Regions from separate parts of the Paenibacillus sp. tmac-D7 genome, predicted to be linked through region 2. Evidence: predicted binding sites of a transcription regulator. Region 2 holds the regulator's gene; the other holds the start of a gene.
The links. Region 2 encodes CtsR, which represses protease genes until heat stress. Its sites were predicted from a motif close to ATGGTCAATAAAGGTCAAACA; they were not measured.
Positions count from the first base shown of each region.

Region 1: clpP (ATP-dependent Clp endopeptidase proteolytic subunit ClpP) is a predicted target of CtsR. The motif match lies at 3,372-3,392, and genes of this name have one in related genera.

Region 1 covers NZ_VIDW01000007.1:27,025-34,790, reverse strand. The annotation lists gene FKP33_RS07085 (phosphoglycerate kinase) at 1-612, opposite strand, end outside; gene gap (type I glyceraldehyde-3-phosphate dehydrogenase) at 901-1,908, opposite strand; gene FKP33_RS07075 (sugar-binding transcriptional regulator) at 1,969-2,997, opposite strand; tRNA gene FKP33_RS07070 (tRNA-Arg) at 3,241-3,315, shown strand; gene clpP (ATP-dependent Clp endopeptidase proteolytic subunit ClpP) at 3,449-4,030, shown strand; gene FKP33_RS07060 (hypothetical protein) at 4,110-4,922, opposite strand; gene FKP33_RS07055 (copper amine oxidase N-terminal domain-containing protein) at 5,146-6,924, opposite strand; gene FKP33_RS07050 (HPr family phosphocarrier protein) at 7,376-7,645, opposite strand.
Region 2 covers NZ_VIDW01000032.1:49-7,814, reverse strand. The annotation lists gene disA (DNA integrity scanning diadenylate cyclase DisA) at 1-169, opposite strand, end outside; gene radA (DNA repair protein RadA) at 218-1,585, opposite strand; gene clpC (ATP-dependent protease ATP-binding subunit ClpC) at 1,753-4,197, opposite strand; gene mcsB (protein-arginine kinase McsB) at 4,270-5,346, opposite strand; gene mcsA (protein-arginine kinase activator protein McsA) at 5,376-5,894, opposite strand; gene FKP33_RS19200 (CtsR family transcriptional regulator) at 5,931-6,392, opposite strand; gene pdaA (delta-lactam-biosynthetic de-N-acetylase) at 6,904-7,659, shown strand.

The DNA of each region.
Region 1 (7,766 bases), on a different contig from region 2:
GACGTCGATCTTGTCTTTGACTTTCGCGCCTCCGACGATCGCAGTGAAAGGACGCTCCGGATTGTTCAACGCTTTCCCGAGCACATCGAGCTCCTTCTCCATCAGAAGGCCGGAAACGGCCGGCAAGTGATGCGCGATGCCTTCGGTCGAAGCATGAGCGCGGTGAGCAGCACCGAACGCGTCGTTCACATACAGGTCGGCCAGCTCCGCAAACGACTTGGCCAGCTCCGGATCGTTCTTCTCTTCACCGGAGTAGAAACGAACATTCTCAAGCAGCAGCACGTCGCCGTCGTTCAACGCTGCGACTTGCGCTTTGACCGCGTCGCCGATCGCTTCATCCGCTTTCAAAACCGGCTTGCCGAGCAGCTGGGACAAACGGGCGGCCGCCGGCGTTAAGCGCAGCTCCTCCACAACTTGTCCCTTCGGACGGCCCAAGTGGCTCGCCAGAATCACTTTCGCGCCGCGCTCGGTCAAATACTTGATGGTCGGCAAAGTTTCACGAATCCGCGTATCGTCGGTAATGTGGCCGTTCTCCAGCGGTACGTTGAAATCCACCCGCACAAATACCCGTTTTCCGCTAACTTCGACGTCACGCACGCTTTTCTTGTTCATTTCTCGTCGCCTCCCGATTGATTACTCGATATTCTTTCCCGCATTCTCTCTTTAATTTTCGCTCTCTATCCGAATTTTCCCTATCTGTTCACAAATTAGGCACATTTACCCGCACACAAAAATTGTGGTCATGATCTGCGTCTCGCCCGCACCTCCCGCTAGGGAACCCCGCGTTGGCCCGCTCCCGTGCAAGCCGATACCGGCTTGCCGGAAGCGGACAAATGCCGTCCCTGCGCTATTGGTCGAACTTGAGTTTCAGTTCATCACCACAATGGGTTTCAAGCGATCTTACAGACCTTTTTTCGCGATGAAGCTAACGAGATCCACGACGCGGTTGGAGTAGCCCCACTCGTTATCGTACCAGGAAACAACTTTCACCATGTTGTCGCCGACAACCATCGTGGACAAAGCATCGATTGTCGAGGAAGCAGGGTCGCCGTTGAAGTCGCTGGATACGAGCGGCTCTTCGGTGTAGTTCAAGATACCTTTCAGCGGGCCGTTAGCCGCTTCTCTCAAAGCTGCGTTAACTTCATCAACCGTTACGTTTTTGCTGACTTCAACTACGAGGTCCGTTACGGAAACGTTAGGTGTTGGCACGCGCATAGCCATACCGTTCAATTTGCCTTTCAGCTCAGGCAATACGAGGGAAACGGCTTTCGCTGCACCGGTCGTGGACGGAATGATATTCTCGGCAGCTGCACGTGCACGGCGCAAGTCTTTGTGCGGCAGGTCGAGCACGGATTGATCGTTCGTGTAGGAGTGAACCGTCGTCATCATCCCTTTTACGATACCGAACGTGTCGTTCAATACTTTCGCAAATGGCGCCAAGCAGTTCGTTGTGCAGGATGCGTTGGAGATAATCGTATGTGCAGCAGGATCGTATTTATCTTCGTTAACGCCAAGCACGATCGTGATGTCTTCGTTCGTAGCAGGTGCGGAGATGATAACTTTCTTCGCGCCGCCTTTCAAGTGAAGCTCGGCTTTCTCTTTAGCTGTGAAAATACCGGTGGATTCAACGACGATTTCAACGCCGTTAGCTCCCCATGGCAGGTTTTCCGGGTTGCGCTCGGCAAAGACTTTAACCGTTCTGCCGTTCACGATCAATGCGCCTTCCGTCGACTCCACCGTAGCGTCCAATTTGCCGTGCGTCGTGTCATATTTCAGCAAGTGAGCCAATGTTTTAACATCCGTCAAGTCGTTGATGGCTACGACTTCAACTTCAGGGTTATTCAGCGCTGCGCGGAACACGTTACGTCCGATACGTCCAAATCCGTTAATACCAATTTTCGTTGCCATGAGAAAGTTCCTCCTAAAATATGGTTTCTTTTTATATATGTCAAGACAGGTATAAACCCGTCAAGATGTCAAGCTTCTTACGATTTCAGCGGCGGCAGCCTCATCCGTAACGAGCACATCCTCGTGACCGTGGCGGAGAACGGCGACGATCGCCTCGCCCTTGCTCTTCCCGCCCGCGATGCCGATGACCGTATCCATCTCGTGAATGTCTTCGATGCGAAGACCTACCGTAGGCATCTTGTGCAAAATGCGGCCGCTGCGGTCGAAGTAGTAGCCGAATGCCTCCGCGAGCGCTCCTTCGCGCTGCAAACTGCTCGTCGTTTCCGGATCGACCTTCCGGCGTCTTGCCATGACCATAGCATCTCCCATGCCGTGTACGACCATCCTTGCCCGGCGGATGAACTGAATGATCTCGGCGATATGATCGTCCTGTATCAACGATTGGTAGGCCTCTTCATTCAAGTGGTCCGGCACGTGCAGCAGCCGGTATCGGGCGCCGGCCTTCTTGGCCATCGTAGCCGCCACCGTGTTGGCCTGCAGTTCCACGCTTTCGCCAAGTCCGCCTCGTGCGGGGACGAACCAGCAGCTCTTCATCGACGCCGTAGCATTCAACTGATCGGCCACCTGCGCCATCGTTGAGCCCCCCGTAACGGCGATGACTTCATCTTCTTTAACCAGCTTTCGCACCACCAAAGCGCCGGCGCGGCCCAGTTCCTTCTTCGCATGCGGCGAAACTTCCGAATCGCCCGGCACGATCACCACCTGCTTCAAGCCGAATCGGTCGCGAATGAGCTCTTCCCACTCCGTCAATCCGAATACGTCTTTGACCAGCGGCTCGATCTTCTCGAGCAGAACGCGGCCCGCATCGGTGATTCGCATCCCCGAAGCATCGATCTGAAGCAAGCCCTGTTCTTTGAGAAAATCGACTTCACCGCGCAGCACCCGCTCGGTCGATCCGATCGAAACCGCCAGCGTACGGCGTCCGACGACTCCCGAAATAAGAATGTGCTGCAGAATCGTGTACCGTTTTTTCATCGTTTCGAGCAGGTCGGGCAGAAGCTGCTTCTGAATATCCAGAATATCTCGCATGGCCTCGAATCTCACATCGCTCTCTGTTGGGACTCTTTTTGTCCCGGTGATACATTTTCAGTCCCACATGACCCAAAAAAAGAACTAAGCTTCTCACTTAGATGTTCCCATTATAATTCAATTTGATTCCACATTCAAGTAGATATCCGCCTAAAAAAGACATCAACTTTGACTTGCAATTCATTGGAGAATGTCTTATAATAACTTTTGCTGTCACTCTTTGTGACTTGCACAACATCATACGCGCCCGTGGTCCAATGGATATGACGTAGGCCTCCGGAGCCTGAGATTAAGGTTCGATTCCTTACGGGCGCGCCATCTATACTAACGACAATCAGCCCTAACTTCACGTGATGGCTGTTTTTTTTACTCTTTGTTTGACCTTTCTTGACCTTTGTTTGAATTTCCGCTATGATGGATATAGTTTAATTATAAAAGGAGGCTGCAGCACATGAGTTTTATTCCTATGGTTGTCGAACCGGATGCAAGAGGGGAACGCGCATATGACATTTATTCGCGCCTGCTTAAGGACCGGATTATTTTTCTCGGTAGCGGAATCAACGACGTTGTAGCCAATTCGATCATCGCGCAACTGCTTTTCCTGGCCGCACAAGACCCGGACAAAGACATTAGCCTGTATATCAACAGTCCCGGCGGCTCGATCACTTCGGGGATGGCGATTTATGACACGATGCAGTTCATTAAGCCGGACGTTTCGACGATCTGCGTCGGTATGGCCGCTTCGATGGGTGCATTCCTGCTGGCGGCAGGCGCCAAAGGCAAGCGCTATGCGCTGCCGAACAGCGAAGTCATGATCCACCAGCCGCTCGGCGGTGCGGAAGGCCAAGCGAGCGACATCGAAATTCGCGCGAAGCGCATTCTGAAGATGCGCGACAAGTTGAACACGATCCTTGCGGAGCGCACGGGACAATCGTTCGAGCGGATCGAGAAGGACACCGACCGCGACAACTTCATGTCCGCGGAAGAAGCGAAAAACTACGGCTTGATCGACAACGTCATCGAGCGGATCTAAACCAAACCTGTAACAGCCCTGACTCTACGGCTCTCCTGCCGCGGGGTCAGGGCTGTTGTCATATCGCCAGACGGCAGGGTTATTCCGACGCCGTAGTGAACGTGAACGTATGCGTACGCCGCCCTGCCTCTACGGTGATCTGCACACGCGCTCCGGGAGCAAAGCCGCCCTCCGGCCTGTAGCTCATACCGCCGCCGGAACCCGCGGTCTCTCCCGGGACCGGTGTATCCGGCGAATCTGCGTAACGAACGCGCATGCCCATGCTGTCGTGCCGGCCCTTCCACACAACCCGAACCTCGCTATCGCGGGGAACCTCCAAGCTTCCGTCCGCCGGAACCGTTTGCGCGATCCAATGCGAGCTTTGATAGCGGTCCCAGCCCCACCACCCCCCGATAACTGCCGCGAGTAGAGCGAAATAAATCGCACCCTCCCTCGCCCTCAGCCGCAGCTCCGGCTCCATCCGGCCGGTTAATGCATAGCCTGATACGACCGCCGTCATTAACGCCGTGACCGCCAGCCAGATGTGCAGCAGCATGCCAAGCCCGAACCCGATCCGTTCCCACGGCATCCAATGGCGTACGAAGCTGCCCCCGTACATCAGCCAGCTGAACAAGGCGGGCACCTGCCCCAAGACGACGAAAGCCATGCCGACGATACCAAGCAGCAGCAGGCCTCGTTTCACCGGAAGCGAGCCCAGTCGGTACATCCGCGTACAGACTCCGACGACAAGCCCGCCGATGACGGCGAAGAACCCCCACCTTCCGATTTCTTCCTCGCGGATGCCGCCCAAGATATACCAGGGAACATAAGGTATAAACAGCGTGCCTATTGCAAATAAGCTCCAACCTGTCACTCTCATCCAATTTTCCGGAGCATGCCGTCCGATTCCCATGTTACCTGCGCCTCCTACTTGGTTTCCAAAAATTTACCTGCTCGTTTTCTATAACGGTTCAGGAGACGCGAAGGTTACGCGGGATCGAATAACGTTTCGATGACGGTTGACTGACGGCGGACATCAAGACGCGCTCACTCCATCGTGCTTAAGGCTTCGGGCATCCCGCCATTCGCACAAAAAAACCTCCCGATTCCGCTAAAGAACCGGGAGGCTTCGTTCGTTACTTGGTTTCACGCTCGTCGAGCGGGTAGAAGATTAAATCGATGGGGAACGCCGAACCGGCCGGCGGGCTGAACTCGATATCGAGCGCTTCTTCCGTCCCCGTCGTTTTAGCCAGAATCTGCATGCCGTCAAACGCCGTGATGACGCCGGATTCCGGCACAAGGCGAATTTCGCCGTTGATTTTGAACGGACCTTTAAAGACACCGCCCTTTGGCAAAATCATAACCGCCATTTTGCGCGGCTTATCGGCGTGAATTTTATACACAACCCCATAATTGCCGTCGTTGTTCACCTGCTGCATCCGAATCGTATCGTAGCCCGGCTGGAACGGATCGATCTTCCCGTCCCCGACGATCAGCCTCGACGGGCTCGTGAAGGTGGTCGCGTCGATGTTCCACTGCACCTCGGACACCGGGAACGAGCCGCGCACGTGTCCGTTGAACGGAAGCAGCGGTAACGTCAGCGAGTTTTGCGAGATCTGGCTGGAGGCGATGAACGAAAACTGCACCAGTCCGTCCGTTTCGACGTCATAGAACAGGTTCACGCCTTGCCCCGGATAGAAGTCCGGCATTTGTTTATAGACGAACGTTTGATTCGGCGGAATCGTCAGCTTCTCGTTCAGCGGGTCGCCGAGCAGGAAGTCGACAGTCGCTTCGTTTCCGATCAGGTTCGCATATACGGAAGGCCATACTTCGCCTTTGTTCGTCGTTCTGACGGTGACCGGCTTATCCGTCATATTTTTGGCGAGTATCGCCATCGTCACTTTTTCGTTCGTACCGTTAATATGGTCTGCGTACAGGCGACCCTTGCCTTCGATCGTATCCTGATACAAAATCCCTTGCTGCTCGAACGTCTCGGGACTGTCGCTGACAAGCAGCTTGCGCGATTTGTCTTCCGTCACTTGCTTCGGCAGCTCCGGCAGCTCGTGGAAATTGCTCCACAGTACGGACCAGTTCGTCTTGATGAACGAGCCTACCGGGCTGCGGTAAATCGGATACTCCACCTCATTCAGATAGGTCTCCTTGCCGATAACCAGATAGCGCGTGTAGGGCTCGCTCCGGTTCCCATGAATGTCCTCTACCGTCAAGGTCACCGGATAGGTGCCCGGCGTGAAGATCGCTTCCTGGCGGCCCTTCCAGTCGAACTTCGCAATGCCCTCGGCATCGGGATCGTAGCTCAAATCGACGTATTTGATCGGCTCTCCGATCTTGTAGACCGACTTGCCGAAGCTGAACTTGGCTACCGGCTTGGAGTTGCCGGTATCCGGGATATAGATGCCTTGCGGCGTCTTCACATATAACACTTCGACGCGTTTAAGCTCGTCGTTGTATGTATAACGGGCGCCCATGTAATCCGCCAGCCAAGTGAGTTTGACCATCAAGCGGCCGTTTACGATCGCCGCCGCGTCCTCAAAGCGCATCCAATAACCGTTGATCCAGACGGATTTGTTATCGCTGTCGAGCAAAATTTGCGCGTTCGGCGTCTCCATCTCGATCATCCGCGTCTGCTCGTTCCATTCGACTTTCATGCCGAACGCATCGCCCAGAAATTTCGCCGGAACGAACATTTTATCCTTGATAATCGTTGCCGGGGCGTCGAGTGTGACCTGCTCCCCGTTCAAGAACGCTTCCGCTTTATTTAAGTACAGCAGCACGTACGTCGTCCCTGACGATACCGAAGATTCCTTCTTGTCAGCAGCCGATGCGCTGAAGCCAAACGTCCCGAGCAATAGTGTGAAAACCAGCAATAAGGCCAGTTCCTGTTTCATACGTCTCATGTGTTGTTTCTTCTCCTCTTCTGTCTGTTTCAGGATACCAATATACGACGACAATTTAGACGATAGCTGCCTATAAAAGGTTGCGCCCCATTTGCCGCGTGTTTCGAGTATTAGTCGCCGTTTAGCCAGATGTTCATGAAATGTACAATTTTAAACATACAAAAGCCTCGACTCCCCTCCAGGAAATCGAGGCCTCCCGTTCATGTTTTCCCACTACGCGACCACGAGCACAAATGCCACCAATTACGCCGCGAGCGAAATTTCCGCTAACGATCCTGCCTCGCTTTACCGGTCTGCCGCAGGCACGAAAATTGCAAGCGCATTCATCTCTGTCGTTCGCTTCCAGCAATCTGTTCTATCTGAAACAGACTGCCGTGATTCGCGAATACCGATACCATTACCGCAATCCCCGGAAGGGAAGAAGCTTCCTCCCGGAAGCTTGCGACTCTGCTTATTGGTTCTCCAATTCCTCTTTGCTGACCAAGGTGACTAAAGCGTTTACAGCCTGCTCTGCGTCCGAACCTTCGGCACTTATGTGAACTTCGGTCCCTGTGCTGATGGCCAAGCTCATAATCCCCATGATGCTTTTGGCATTCACTTTCTTCTCGTCCTTCTCCACGAAAATCTCGGAAGAGAACTTGTTTGCTTCCTGTACGAAAAGTGCCGCCGGTCTGGCATGAAGGCCTGTTTTCAACTTAACGACTACTGGGCGTCTCGACATGCAACCAATACCCCCTACTTTTATTAGCTCATCCATGAAGGGCAAATCACCCTATAGATAAATTTTATTTTTACAAATTGCAACGGTAGACTGACTTGCTTACAGCGGTAAACAGCTGTAA
Region 2 (7,766 bases):
AATAATTCGGGGAAAAATCACAGTTAATGGAAAATCCCCCATCCACAATTTCCATGACCTCCGGACTGTAGCCGACTACGATCAACCCGCCCGTTTTGGCGCGCAGCACATTCTCGAGTCCGTCCCGAAACGGGGTGCCCGGCGACACCAGTTGCAATAATTGGCTCATTACGTCGCGTTTTAGATCTTCCTTGCTCAAAGATGTCCCTCCTGACGACTAAACTAAAGCGGCGGACAGCGCTTCCGCAACGGTCTGCACGCCAATGATTTCGATCCCCTTCGGGGGTGTCCAACCTTTTAAACTTTTCTGAGGCATAATGACCCGTTTGAAGCCAAGCTTCTGAGCTTCACGGACGCGCTGATCGACGCGGGACACGCCGCGCACTTCCCCGGTCAATCCCACTTCACCGAATACAACATCGAACGGCTGGGTAGGCTGATCGCGAAAACTTGATGCGATGCTGACGGCAACCGCCAAATCGACGGCCGGCTCATCCAGCTTCACCCCGCCCGCCACGTTCAGATATGCGTCTTGATTTTGGAGAAACATGCCCATCCGCTTCTCCAGTACGGCTATAATTAACGAGAGCCGGTTGTGATCATATCCGGTCGCCATACGCCTCGGGGACGGAAAGTTCGTCGTTGAAATCAACGCCTGCAGCTCCACAAGCACAGGCCGGGTCCCCTCCATGCTGGCGACGACCGTCGAGCCGGCAACGCCGAGCGGGCGCTCGGACAAGAACAGCTCGGACGGATTGTCGACTTCGACCAACCCGCTTTCGCGCATTTCGAAAATCCCGATTTCGTTCGTCGAGCCGAATCGATTCTTAACGGCCCGAAGCACCCGGTATGAATGATGCCGCTCTCCTTCAAAATACAGAACGCAATCGACCATATGTTCGAGGAGACGAGGCCCAGCGATAGCCCCTTCCTTAGTAACATGGCCAACAAGTACGGTTGCGATACCTTTAACCTTGGCGATCCGCATAAAATGCCCGGTGCACTCGCGAACTTGGGAGACGCTTCCCGGTGCTGACGCCACGGCCGGATGGTACACGGTCTGAATCGAATCGATAACGATAAAATCGGGCTGCACCTCTTCGATCGCCGCCTCGATAAATTCCACATTCGTCTCGCTCAGCACGAACAGAAGGGGCGATACCGCCTGCAGGCGATCCGCGCGCAGCTTGGTCTGCCGTACCGATTCCTCGCCCGAGATGTACAGCACCTTTAACATCTGCGCCGTGAGCTCATGCGAGGTTTGAAGCAGCAGCGTCGATTTCCCGATACCCGGATCGCCTCCGACCAAAATTAACGAGCCCGGCACCAAGCCTCCGCCGAGCACCCGGTTCAACTCCTTGTTCCGCGTGACAATCCTGGCTTCTTCACTGCTTTCTATGTCTATGATCGAAATCGCTTTTTCTTTCTTATTGGTAATCGAAGTGTGCGAGCCCCTGCTCTTGCTGACCGTCTCCACTTCTTCGACGAACGTATTCCATGCTTCACAGCCAGGACACTTGCCCAGCCATTTCGGCGATTCATACCCGCATTGCTGGCAATAAAATTTCGTTTTCGTTTTGCTCATATTTCTTCTCCCGACTTAAGTTCCATTACAAAGTTTACCATGCCTAAGAATCCTTGAAAACCCTTATAGCCTTGTCAGGCAAAATAAAAAAAGCTTTCGTCCAAAGCTGTATGCAAATAAAGAAAAAACCCGCTGCCGGTATACCCGACAGCGGGAAAATCTGTTTCCTAGGCTTCCGTGCCTACGCTTTGATTTCGTTGAACGACAAGTTCGCCATCCTTCTCATCAATCGTTAATGTATCGCCTTTCGAGATGTTTCCGCGAAGCAGCTCTTCGGACAAGCGGTCCTCGATATGCTTCTGAATGGCCCGGCGCAGCGGTCTGGCTCCAAAGCTCGGATCGAAGCCCTCTTTAGCCAAGAACGCCTTCGCGGAGTCCGTCAGCACGAAGTCGACGTCCTGCTCCTTAAGACGTTTACGCAGCTCGTCGGCCATCAAGGTTACGATTTGCGCGATATGCGTTTCGTCGAGCGAATGGAAGACGATGATTTCGTCGATCCGGTTCAAGAATTCCGGACGGAAGCTTTTCTTCAGCTCGCCCATCACTTTGTCTTTCATGTTATTGTAGTCTCTGCCCGCATCGTGCGCCGCGGTAAAGCCCAGCGTCGAATTTTTCTTAATGACGTCCGCGCCGACGTTGGAGGTCATAATAATCAACGTATTGCGGAAGTCGACCGTACGGCCTTTGGAATCGGTCAGACGGCCGTCCTCGAGCACTTGAAGCAGGATGTTGAACACTTCCGGGTGCGCCTTCTCGATCTCGTCGAGCAGGACAACCGAGTACGGCTTGCGGCGGACCTTCTCGGTCAACTGGCCGCCTTCCTCATAACCGACATATCCCGGAGGCGCGCCGACCAGACGGGATGTCGAGTGCTTCTCCATGTACTCGGACATGTCGATCCGGATTACCGCGTTCTCGTCGCCGAAGAGGGACTCGGCCAGCGCACGCGCCAGCTCTGTTTTCCCGACCCCGGTCGGGCCAAGGAAGATGAACGAGCCCATCGGGCGTTTCGGGTCTTTCAGACCGGCTCTCGCACGGCGGATCGCACGGCTGACGGCTTTCACCGCTTCGTCTTGACCGATAACGCGGTCATGCAGAATCGATTCCATTTTGAGCAGGCGTTCCGTTTCCTCTTCGGCCAATTTGACTACCGGGATGCCGGTCCAGCTGGCGACCACCTGTGCAATATCCTCCGGCGTTACCTCGGAATCGGTGCGGCCTTGCTTCTCTTTCCACTCGTTCTTCGTGGAATCGAGCTCTTCGCGCAGCTTTTGCTCGGTATCGCGGAGGGATGCCGCCTTCTCGAACTCTTGGCTTTGCACCGCAGCATCCTTCTCTTTGCGGATATCCTCGAGCCTATTTTCCATATTTTTCAAATCCGGCGGTACCGTGTATGAGCGAAGTCTTACTTTGGAGCTCGCTTCGTCAATCAAGTCGATTGCTTTGTCCGGTAAGAACCGGTCCGTAATGTAACGATCGGACAGTTTGACCGCTTGCTCAATGGCTTCGTCCGTAATTTTCACGCGGTGATGCGCTTCATAGCGATCGCGCAAACCGTGCAGGATTTGGATCGCTTCTTCCGGCGACGGCTGATCGACCGTAATCGGCTGGAAGCGTCTTTCAAGCGCCGCGTCCTTCTCGATATATTTGCGATACTCGTCAAGCGTCGTCGCGCCGATGCATTGCAGCTCGCCGCGAGCCAGCGCCGGCTTCAGGATGTTGGAAGCGTCGATCGCGCCTTCTGCACCTCCTGCGCCGATGAGCGTATGCAGCTCGTCGATGAACAGAATGATGTTCCCGGCTTGACGAATTTCGTCCATGATTTTTTTAAGGCGATCTTCAAATTCACCGCGGTATTTCGTTCCGGCCACCACCGAACCCATGTCAAGGGTCATGACGCGTTTGTCTCGCAGTGTCTCCGGAATTTCATTAGCCACTATTTTTTGCGCGAGGCCTTCGGCAATCGCCGTTTTACCCACCCCGGGCTCCCCGATCAAGACCGGGTTGTTCTTGGTCCGGCGGCTCAGCACTTGGATGACGCGCTCAATCTCTTTGCTCCGGCCGATAACCGGATCCAGATTGCCTTCCTTCGCGTAAGCCGTCAAATCACGCGCTAGGCCATCCAGCGTCGGCGTATTCACGTTAACGGGATTGCCGTGGCTCGGCGATACGACCTCGCTGCTGCCCAGCAGCTGCAGCACTTGCTGACGCGCCTTGTTAAGGCTGACGCCGAGGTTGTTAAGCACGCGCGCCGCCACGCCCTCGCCTTCGCGAATCAGGCCGAGCAGAATGTGTTCGGTGCCGACATACGTATGGCCGAGTTTGCGGGCTTCGTCCATCGACAGCTCAATTACCTTTTTCGCACGAGGCGTGTAGGCGATATTGGTAGGTTGTTCTTGACCGCGGCCGATGAGCGATTCGACTTCGTCTTGAATTTTCTCCAGGCCGAGGCCGAGCGCGATCAAAGCTTTAGCCGCGATCCCTTCGCCTTCGCGAATCAGTCCGAGTAAAATATGCTCGGTTCCGATATTGTTATGACCCAATCGGACTGCTTCCTCTTGAGCCAAAGAGAGCACTTTCTGCGCACGTTCCGTAAATCTGCCAAACATCATGAGTAACACCTCCAAGATTGGTATACATTTTATTTATGCTGCGTTATCCACAAGACGAGGCTTATCCTGATGTCAGCGAGCTTCATCCGATTCGGACATTTTATCCCGGATCAGCTGCGCTCTTCTAATGTCTCTTTCTTCAGGCGATAGCTTTTCTCCTGCTGTTTGCTGCAAAAAACCTGGTTGCGTCATCACCAGCAGTTCATTCAGAGCCTGAGGAGACACTTTCTTGATAAAGCCCATATCAATGCCTAGCCGCACATCTGAAAGCCGCTGGGCCGCTTCCTTGGAATCCATAATAGCCGCATACGATAAAATTCCGAAAGAACGGCTTACCCGGTCGAGCAGCTTCGCTCTGCTTTCTTGCGCCAGCTTTTGGCGTGCCGCCCGTTCATGCTCAATGATTTGCCGGACGACACTGTGCAGGTTATCGATAATTTCTTCTTCCGATTGACCCAGCGTAATTTGATTCGAAATTTGGAATAAATTGCCCAGTGCCTCGCTGCCTTCCCCGTACAGTCCTCTCACCGCCAGCCCCACCTGTGTGATGGCCGACAAAATCCGGTTAATTTGCTGCGTTAGCACAAGCGCCGGCAAATGAATCATGACCGAGGCTCGAATGCCGGTTCCCACGTTAGTCGGACAGCTTGTCATGTAGCCCCGTTTCTCATCAAACGCGTACTCCAGATGGCTTTCGAACAAATCGTCGATCTGATTCGCCAAGTCCCACGCTTCCTTAATCTGAAAACCGGGGCACAAGCATTGTATTCGAAGATGGTCCTCTTCATTCACCATGATGCTGATCGATTCGTTGTCGGACAAAATGACCGCGCCGTTCCGCGACTCGTTAGCGAGCGCCGGACTGATCAAGTGTTTCTCCACGAGCACCCTTCGCTTCAACTCATCCAATTCGGACAACGGGAGCAGCGTAAACCGGCTGATCGTATCGAGTTCTTCGTTCCCAAGCACTTCGGATACTTTATCGAGCACTTCCTTGGATTGTTGGTTCGTCGCCAGCATAGGGAACGGGTACGCTCTCACGTTGCGGGCGATACGGATTCGGCTGCTGATGACGATATCCGAGTCCGGGCCATCTCCCTTCATCCAATCGCTTAACGCATTTTCCGTAAAGCGGTGCACTTCCGCCATTAGGAATCCTCCTCTCTATCGTCCATCGTTTAAGCTTCTGATATTTTTCGTTCCAATTCCCGAATTTGATCTCGGATCTTTGCCGCTTGCTCAAATTCTTCTTTCTCAATGCGCACAAGCAGTTCTTTCTTCAGCGAGTCGATTTCGCGTTTATATTGAATTAACCCGCCTGATCGTTTCGGAACCTTGCCCGTGTGCACAATATTGCCGTGAACCCGCTTGAACAACGGATCCAGTTTCTCTGTAAAATGCTTGTAACACTCGCTGCAGCCGAATCTTCCGACTTTGCTGAACTGACTGTACGTCAAGCCGCAGTGTTCGCAGCGTGTAGGTTGAATTTTAGAAGCAGACGCATTGTGCGAAGACGGCTCGAAATCAAGAAGCCCGCTCAGCAGGTTGTGGATTGAAAATCCGTTCGGAGTGCCCGGAATGAGCTCCCCCTTCTCTCTGGCGCATGTTTCGCAAATGTGAAATTCGGTTTTCTCGCCATTCAGTATTTTCGTAAAGTGAAGCGTCGCTTGTTTCTTTCCGCATTCCTGACAGATCAAGACGGCCCCTCCTTCAGTTCATGAATTGAAGGTTAATTATTTGCCCAGCAGCGATATCAGCATCGCTTTCAACAGCTTGGCGCGAATTTCGTCCCGCAGCGGCAGCTTTAAGGCCAACACTTCACGGGCCATCGCCGCTTTCATCAAGCATGCTTCCCGCCGGGTAATGTACTTGCCTTCCTCGAGTTGATACAAGAGCCCTTCAGATGCGGTCTGGTCGATGTGCGTGCCTATATTCTGGAAAATAAAGTCGAGCACCGTACCCTGCGAATGCAGCCCGATTTTCTGAATGCGTATGTACCCTCCGCCGCCGCGCTTGCTTTCGACAACGTAACCTTTCTCCAAGGTAAAGCGGGTACTGATCACATAATTGATTTGCGATGGAACGCAATTGAATTGATCGGCCAGTTCATTGCGCTGGATCTCGACCACGCCGTCGGGGCTCTGCTGCAAAATTTGCTTCAGATACTGTTCAATGACTTCTGAAACATTGCGCATCCATTTGACCTCCACGACTAAAGTTGAAGAAAACGTCAAAGGTTTAGTCTTGTTTCTGACTTTGACTTTCTTTGACTTTAAAAACATTATAGCAGATTTACACAAGAATGCAACTATTCCCTAACGCCTTAAACCTCATGCGCTGATGCATATTCTGACCTCATTTCGGACCTCATCGATCTACAGTTATTATGTTTAAATTCAGTGGGATTATGTTTTCATTATTTACATGGCTCTCCACGATATACATCAAGGACTCAAATCGGCTATCCACATCTATTTCCGTCATCTGATTACCAGGGTGGTTCAACCTTCGATCCCCCCTCAGCAATACCCAGACTATGGGAAATCAACCACTACACCCCCTCGGCACCTTTAGCGGATAACACATATCCGTTCCAGACGGTGGCACAATACAGTGTATGAACGGCGTGGCAGCTTTGTCTACGTTGCTAATCTGACCGTAAGGAGTGAACCTATTTTGAAACGGATCTGCTACTTCGTCCTCACTGTGGCACTGGCCCTGGTTAGCCAGTTCTCGATCTCAGCCATTCCAGCCTATGCTGACGGACCCTATCATTTCGGATTTAAAAAAAGCGTAAACGGCCAGTTACCCTCCATCGATGAAGAAGGCTTTAAATCATTGCTGCAAAAATATGAAGCGATCTTCACCGGAGATACTTCCCAAAAAGAATTATATTTAACTTTTGATAACGGCTATGAGAATGGGTATACGTCCCGAATTCTGGACGTGCTGAAACAAAAGCAGGTGCCCGCCATTTTCTTTGTCACAGGCCACTACGTCACAAGTCAACCCGAGCTGCTGAAGCGGATGGTGCAAGAAGGTCATCTGATCGGTAATCATTCTTGGCATCATCCCGACATGAGTCAAATTTCTGCGGACCGCATTCGTGAGGAATTAACGAAGGTCAAGACAGAGGTTACCGCCGTAACAGGGCAACAGGAAATGCGATATTTACGTACCCCACGGGGTATATTTAACGAACGGACGTTGGATGTAAGCAAACAGCTCGGCTATATCAACGTATTCTGGTCGATCGCCTACAAGGATTGGGACACGAAGGATCAGAGAGGGGCGAAATACGCCTATGATAAAGTAACTTCGCAGCTTCATCCTGGAGCGGTTATCTTGCTTCATTCGATTTCCAAAGATAACACGGATGCGTTGGCCAGCATTATCGATGAAGCGCGTCGGCAAGGTTATGTGTTCAAAAGTTTGGGGGAAATGAGTGTTCGAACGCCTTAAGCAAGACAAAGAGCCAGCGAGAACGGGGCTGTATTACGCTCATGCTGGCTCTTTGTTTTTTTATTCATAGCTGAATCATGATGCGTGATCTCCGCTATTTGCGGTAA